Regions from separate parts of the Cyanobium sp. Aljojuca 7D2 genome, predicted to be linked through region 2. Evidence: riboswitches for the same ligand, from Rfam matches in the RefSeq annotation. Region 2 holds a riboswitch; the other holds the start of a gene.
The links. A riboswitch is a leader RNA that binds a small molecule or an ion and turns the genes downstream of it on or off. The one in region 2 is predicted to bind cobalamin.
Positions count from the first base shown of each region.

Region 1 (3,401 bases), on a different contig from region 2:
CAGGCGGACACGCTCAGGACGCCTCACCCACCCTCAGGACACCACCCCTGCCGCACCTCCTGCCGTGCCACCCACCGAGAGCACCGCTTGGTCAGGTGCTGCCCCTGGGGGATCAGACCCTGATGGATCGGGCAGGTCAGCAGCGTGACGCAGTGCCTGCCGACTTCATAGCGGAAGTGCTGGCAGGTGATGCAGACAGACCCCGTGCGGGATGGTTTGAGGACATCCCACTCCAGGTCATCCCACTCCTCTGGGTGGGTCAATGCGGCAGCGGTCAAAGCAGCAAGGCAAGAACACCTGTACTAGTCGGGGTTAGGGGTTGAGGTCAAGTGTCGTGGGCACTCGCACAAAGTCCACTGGAATCTCTCTCCGGTGCTCATAGGGTCTTGTGACCTTCGCTCTCGCCATGAACCGTTTGCTCCTGTGTGCCCTGGTATTCGCCTGCTTACCGCCAGTTGCCTCTGCTCAACACGCCAACCAAGGCGCAGTGCCAGCGATGTATGCGACCAAGGCAGAAGCGGAAAAGGCAGCAAGCAAGTTCAACTGCACAGGGGCACACCAGATGGGTGACAAGTGGATGCCCTGTGCCAAGCACAGCGACACCAAGACCCATGCCCATTGAGCAACCTCAGGGTTGCGGGAGCAAACCCAAGGTTCTTGCTATCGGCATTGCACCCCTGGGCATCGTCTCCATCGGGATTGTCCCCATGGGTGTCGTCAGCATCGGTGTAGTGCCAATGGGGGTGATCAGCATCGGTGCCGTTGGCATGGGTGTGATCAACGCCTGTGTGGTGGGAATGGGGATCCTGGTTGCAGGCGTCAATGTGATGGGGGTGTGGTGGATCGGGATGGACGGAATGGGTCCGAAGCGCCTGGGTTCATCAAGCGCCATCCACTCCCATCACCACCATTCGTCTCAGACCCGAAACCTTTATGCCTATCCCAGCAAGCAGGTGGCAATGCAGAAAGCAGAAGAACTGGGATGCAAGGGGGTCCATGCCATGGGGTCGCTATGGATGCCCTGCGAACAACACCCAGAAGGTCCAGCAGACAATCCCTGAGACGCACCAGGCACCCCATAGTGGGGATTGACGGGTCCATCGCCTTTGGCGGTGGATACACGAGGAAAGAGCGGTGCGGGTTCGCCCAAATCCGCCGCTGTCCCGCAACTGTGATGGGGTTCTCCCCTCAGTCAGAACACTCGCCGTCCCAACTCTCCTTTCTGCTCGGCGAGGACCGAGGCATCCCATGAAACGCTTCCTATCCCCCCTGGTCGCCCTGACTGCTGGATCCGTCGTGGTCCTGGGCACCCATCCCGCTCTTGCCCACAGCACTGCCGCTGGTGGTGCTCTGGGCGGTTTGACCCACCCGCTGCTGGGTCTGGATCACCTGTTCATGCTGATGGCAGTGGGAACCGCTGCCTCCTTCATCTCCTCCCAACTGCTGCTGTGGGCACTGGGTGGGGCGGTCATCGGTGCTGCCATTGGGTTCACAGGGTTCACCATTGCCTCCGCAGAAGTGATGGCGGCACTGGCAATCTCTGCGGTGGGTGCGCTGACCTTGTTGGGAGGGCGCTTTGCCAAGACCTCCAACCCCAACGCACTCACCACCATCAGTGGGGTTGTCGTGGGGGCAGGCGTGTCTATTCACGCCATGCTTCATGGTCTGGAGGCACCCAAGGACAGCAGCACCCTGCTCTGGTGGAGCGGTGCGCTGCTGAGTTCTGTGCTGGTCTGCGGCGGGACCTATCTCCTGCTCAAGAAACTTCCTGTGTCCGTGAGCAAGGCAGCAGCGGTTGCCTTCCTGGCGATTGGTGGGTTCCTTGCCTTTGGTCCTCTGGGTCTGCTGGCGGGCGGTGCTGGGGCATGACCCAACTCGCATGACCCTGTGAAGCGAGAAAGTCCATTACGGCAGGCACTGTGCGGTGGTGGCATTTTTGCCGTCAGCACGGTGCTACCCGAGAAGATTGAGCACCTGGCACTCCATCTGGTTGAAATCAACCGATCTGGAGTGGATGGGTTGGGAGAGCACTCACTTCAACTGGTCGGGTGCTTTGTGCTCCTATCGGTTCTGATCTGGTTGGCGGAGGGGAGGGAAGTCAAACGACACCCGTTGCTTTCCTACCCTCCCCACACCAAACCCATGGCGCTCACGCACATCGTCGGGTTGGTGGCAGGTGCTGCTCTGCTGGTCGCACCGCACTGATGAGCGATCCTGACCGCTGGCAATCATTTCAAGGGCAGAAGGTGGCGTGATGACCAATCCCCTCTGGATGCTGGTGCCGTGGGCGATCTTTGCGATCGCTGCTGGGTTGAAGTTCTGGCGTCTCACCGCCCTGTTCCGCAAGCACCTGCTGGGGATCCCCTCACGAACCGAACGCTTCAGGCAGTCGCTAGAACAGATCTGGCAGAAAACACAGAAGGCAGCGTGATGGACCACCTGAACTGGGGATACCCACAACTGGGTCTGGTCGCCCTTGCCTTTGGCGGTCTTCAGATCTGGTGGATCGGCAGTGTGTTCAGAAGGCGCGACCTGGCACGACCACAAAGCGAACAGCAGTTCAGGCGGTCACTGGAGCGGATCTAGGCAAAAAGATCCTGAGCGGACCACTGCTCGCACTCCGTTGCAGAACTTCATAGAATTATGCCTTGGTCATCGGGCGGTCCTGGACGGGTCCGCTTTTTTATTGGGCAATCGCTGCGTAGAGGCGCAATGGTTGCGCTGCTATGAGAATTGAGATGGTCTATGCGAGAACCGCATAACGGGCAAAACCCAGTCCCACAGGCGAGAATGGTAGGAAGCGACCAGTCCAAGTGACCGACTCAGCGACCTTCACCACACCCGAAGCAGACGACGAAGAGGCGGGTGAAGACCTGGGCGGTCTGGATGACCTTCTGGCATCGCTGAGATCCGATGACGCACCAAGACCAAAAAGGGGCAGGAAACCCAAAGGCAATGGGGTTGCCCCAGAACCCACCTTCCAGATCGGGCAGAAACTGACCCTCTCCCAACTGGAGTCATTCCTCTGGAAGAGTGCCGACATCCTGCGGGGAAGCATGGATGCCTCGGAATTCAAGGACTACATCTTCGGGATGCTGTTCCTGAAGCGTCTGTCCGATGCCTTTGATGAGGCACAGGAAGGCGTGATCCAGTACTACCTGGATAAGGGCAAGACCCAGGAGCAAGCAGAGGCACTGGCAGAGGACGAAGACGAGTACGACAAGACCTTCTATGTGCCTGAGAAGGGTCGCTGGAAAAACCTCAAGGACCTCAAGCACGACATCGGTGCTGAACTGAACAAGGCAACCGAAGCGATTGAGGAGCAGAATCCGACGCTTGAAGGGGTACTGAGTGCGATTGACTTCAACATCAAGAACAAACTCAACGACGGAAAACTTAGG
Region 1 is NZ_JAGQCX010000003.1:58,160-61,560, reverse strand. Features, by position in the region: gene KBY57_RS04560 (DUF3721 domain-containing protein) at 407-622, shown strand; gene KBY57_RS04555 (hypothetical protein) at 612-1,061, shown strand; cobalamin riboswitch at 1,076-1,224, shown strand; gene KBY57_RS04550 (HupE/UreJ family protein) at 1,297-1,869, shown strand; gene KBY57_RS04545 (hypothetical protein) at 2,255-2,431, shown strand; gene KBY57_RS04540 (type I restriction-modification system subunit M) at 2,814-3,401, shown strand, end outside.
Region 1: it holds a riboswitch for cobalamin, as region 2 does, so the genes downstream of both, KBY57_RS04550 (HupE/UreJ family protein) here and KBY57_RS01395 (HupE/UreJ family protein) in region 2, are expected to answer to the same signal.

Region 2 (3,401 bases):
CAGCGGCACCGATCACGGCCCCGGCCATGACGCTGAGGGCCGATCCGCCTCCCCCTGGGGTGGAACAGCCGTTGCGATCGCCCATGGGTGCTGAATGCTCTGATGCAAGCCTAGGCATGGGCGGCACTGGTTTCCATCACGGGGTCGCAACCACCGTGCCGCCAAAAAGGCGCTCTGCCACCGGGCCGATACCAGGCACGATCTGGCCTGGTTCATTGAGGTCTGGATCGATCCCCGCCGTGTAGAGGGTGAGGGCGCCATGGCGTTCTCCCACCGCCTTGAGACCGGGCCCCGAAGCAAGAGCGGTGACCACCCGCAGCCGATCGCCGCTCACGCCGCGGGTGGCCAGTTGATCGAGCAGCTGGATTAACGACGTCCCGTCCGCCAGTTCAGCTGTGAACACCAGCACCCCACAGCGGGATTCAATCGGGCCATCCAGACCGGTCAGGACTCCGCCGTGGTCCCACAGATGCCGCACCTGGGCCGCGGGAATCACGGTTTGGGCCCCTTGCCAGAGGCCTAGGCCCGCCGTGAGCTGGGGCAGGGCCAGCAAGGGAATCGCCGGATCGACCAGATCGGCCTCACAAGGACCGAGGTGGGTATCGAGCACCAGGCGCCGGTGGGGCAGCCAATCACGCAAGGCCTCATAGGTGAGCCATCGCCCAAGCTCTGCGGTGGCCGTGGCGTAGAGGGCAGGGGGTGTGTGGCGATCCCGCAGCACGCCCAGCCAGTGGGCGATCAGGGGGTGGGGCGGGACTACAACCCGCAAGGCCATCGCCATGGTTGACATAACTTGATGGCTCACCGTAAGTGCGCGCCCATGGGCTCCCATTCCTCCCGAACTGAGAGCCTTTGGTCCCGCTGGGTTGTGGCGTCCCTCACCCTGGTGCTCGTGTGGAGCCTGGGGGTGGCACCGGCCTCGGCCATTACGGCTCCGGAGCTGCGGAGCCAGCGTTCACTTCAGGATCTCCAGCCCGATATGCACGGCCGCAACCTGCAGCAGCAGGAATTTCTCAAAGCGTCGCTGGTGGGTTTTGATCTGAGCGCGGCAGATCTGCGCGGTGCGGTGTTCAACAGCAGCGACCTGCAGGGCGCCGATCTGCGGGAGGCCAACCTGGAGGACGCGGTGGCCTTTTCCAGCCATTTCGAAGATGCGGACCTTCGCGGAGCCTTGTTCCGCAACGCCATGCTGATGCAGAGCCACTTCAAGGGCGCCAGCATTGAAGGCGCCGACTTCACCGATGCGGTGCTTGATCTGCCGGAACAGAAGGCACTGTGCAAACGCGCCGCTGGGGTCAACCCGGTGACGGGGGTGGCGACCCGGGACAGCCTGGCGTGCCGGTAGGGCTTCAGCCGGATACGATTAGCGCTCCGGTTCCGGTGGGGAACAGCCACCGGAGGTAAGGGGGAAAGTCCGGTGCAAATCCGGCGCTGTCCCGCAGCTGTGAAGGCGCGCTTTTGATCGATCCGTCCCCTCCCGGGAACTGGTCTCGACCAGCCGCCCAGTCAGAACGCCCGCCGGTGTTGATTGACCTACGGCGCGGACCGGCCCCATGACACCTCTGGATTTGCATCGTTTCGGCTCGCCCCAGGCCACAAAGGCATTGGGCCTTGGAGTGCTGGCGTCCCTGCTCCTCATCCCGTTCTGGAGCGCAACTCCGGCGTTGGCTCACCACGTTGCCGATCTCAGCGCCCTGCGGCCGACTGTGGCGAACGGGATCTTGAGCGGTCTGGCCCACCCGGTGTTGGGGCCAGACCACCTGCTCTTCCTGCTCGCGCTCTCCCTGGTGGGTCTGCAGCGTCGCCTGCGCTGGGCCCTGGGCCTGCTGGTGGTGGGTCTGCTGGGCAGTTCCTCCGGCCTCATCTGGCCTGGCTTGCCGGGGGCCGAGATCCTTGTGGCAGCCACCCTTGTGGTGGAGGCTTTGGTGCTGCTGCGCCGCCTGCCAGCCCTAACGCTGTTGCCGGCGATGGCCCTGCACGGCTACGTGCTGAGCGGCCCGGTGTTCGGCTGGAGCACCATGCCGCTCACGGCCTACGGCTTTGGATTGCTGCTCTCCCAGGCAGCCCTGTTGGTGATGTCTCTGGTGGTGCTGCGGCCTGCCGTGTCTCGGCTCTCCCCCACCGCCCTGCGCTGGCTGGCCTTGGCCCTGATCGGCTGTGGCGGCACCTGGGCGTTGGCCGGGCTGGCGGCCTGAGATGGCCAACCCAAGCGGACGCCTTCCGGTCACCGTGGTGACCGGATTTCTGGGTGCCGGGAAAACAACCTTGTTGCGCCATTTGTTGCTGCACAGCGGCCAGAGGTTGGCTGTGCTGGTCAATGAATTCGGCGAGGTCGGCATCGATGGGGACCTGCTGCGCAGCTGTGGCTTCTGCCCCGACGACGAGGTGGAGAGCCGGCTGGTGGAGTTGGCCAATGGCTGCCTCTGCTGCACCGTGCAGGAAGACTTTCTTCCCACCATGGAGCGGCTTCTGGAACGGGCAGACAAGCTCGATGGAATCGTGGTTGAGACCAGTGGTCTGGCCCTGCCCGAGCCCTTGATTGCCGCCCTGCACTGGCCCGAGATCCGCACGCGGATCCGACTCCACGGGGTGGTGGCCATGGTTGATGGTGAGGCGTTGGCTGCCGGCAGCGTGGTGGCCGATCCTGCAGCCCTCGAAGCGCAGCGCCTGGCCGACCCCAGCCTCGACCACGCCACAGCCATTGATGCGTTGTTTGCGGAGCAACTGGAGGCGGCTGATCTGGTGCTGATGAGCCGTGCCGAATGCCTCGCCTCAGAGGCCATGGAGGCCGTGCACCAGCGCCTCAGCCCCCTGCTAAGGCCAGGGGCCGTTGTGCTCCCGGTTGCACTCGGAAACGTCGACCCTGAGCTCATCCTGGGCCTGGAACGCCGGGCCAGCAACGATCACTCGGATGATCACGAAGGGCACCATCACGACCATGGCCACCACGACCATGAGCATCACGACCATGAGCACCACGATCACAGCCATGTAGCGATTGAAGCGCTGGCCCTGGAGCTTCCTGGCACGTTTGGGCGCCAGGCTTTGGAGCAACAGCTGGCGCAGCTGCTACGCCAGAGCGCTGTGATCCGCCTCAAGGGCCGGCTTTGGCTGCCGGGCAAGGCCCGTCCCCTACAGATTCAGGCGGTGGGCCCCCGCCTGGAGTGCTGGTTTGACCAGGGGGGCGCTGCCCCAACCGACGTCGCCACCCATGGCCCTGGGCTCGAACTGGTGGTGCTGGGATTTCAACTCGACCAGGGGGCGATCGAAGCCTCCCTGCAGCAGGCCAACCAGCGCAATACCAAGCCCGCTTAGTCGAGGGGAATATCACCCTGGGCGCAGACGCTGTTCCAGCAGAGGGCGGGGCCGGCGATCCAGGAGGTTTCCACGGGGATCCAGCC
Region 2 is NZ_JAGQCX010000001.1:241,796-245,196, reverse strand. Features, by position in the region: gene KBY57_RS01410 (hypothetical protein) at 1-85, opposite strand, end outside; gene KBY57_RS01405 (uracil phosphoribosyltransferase) at 137-781, opposite strand; gene KBY57_RS01400 (pentapeptide repeat-containing protein) at 821-1,345, shown strand; cobalamin riboswitch at 1,356-1,538, shown strand; gene KBY57_RS01395 (HupE/UreJ family protein) at 1,554-2,195, shown strand; gene cobW (cobalamin biosynthesis protein CobW) at 2,197-3,315, shown strand; gene KBY57_RS01385 (hypothetical protein) at 3,312-3,401, opposite strand, start outside.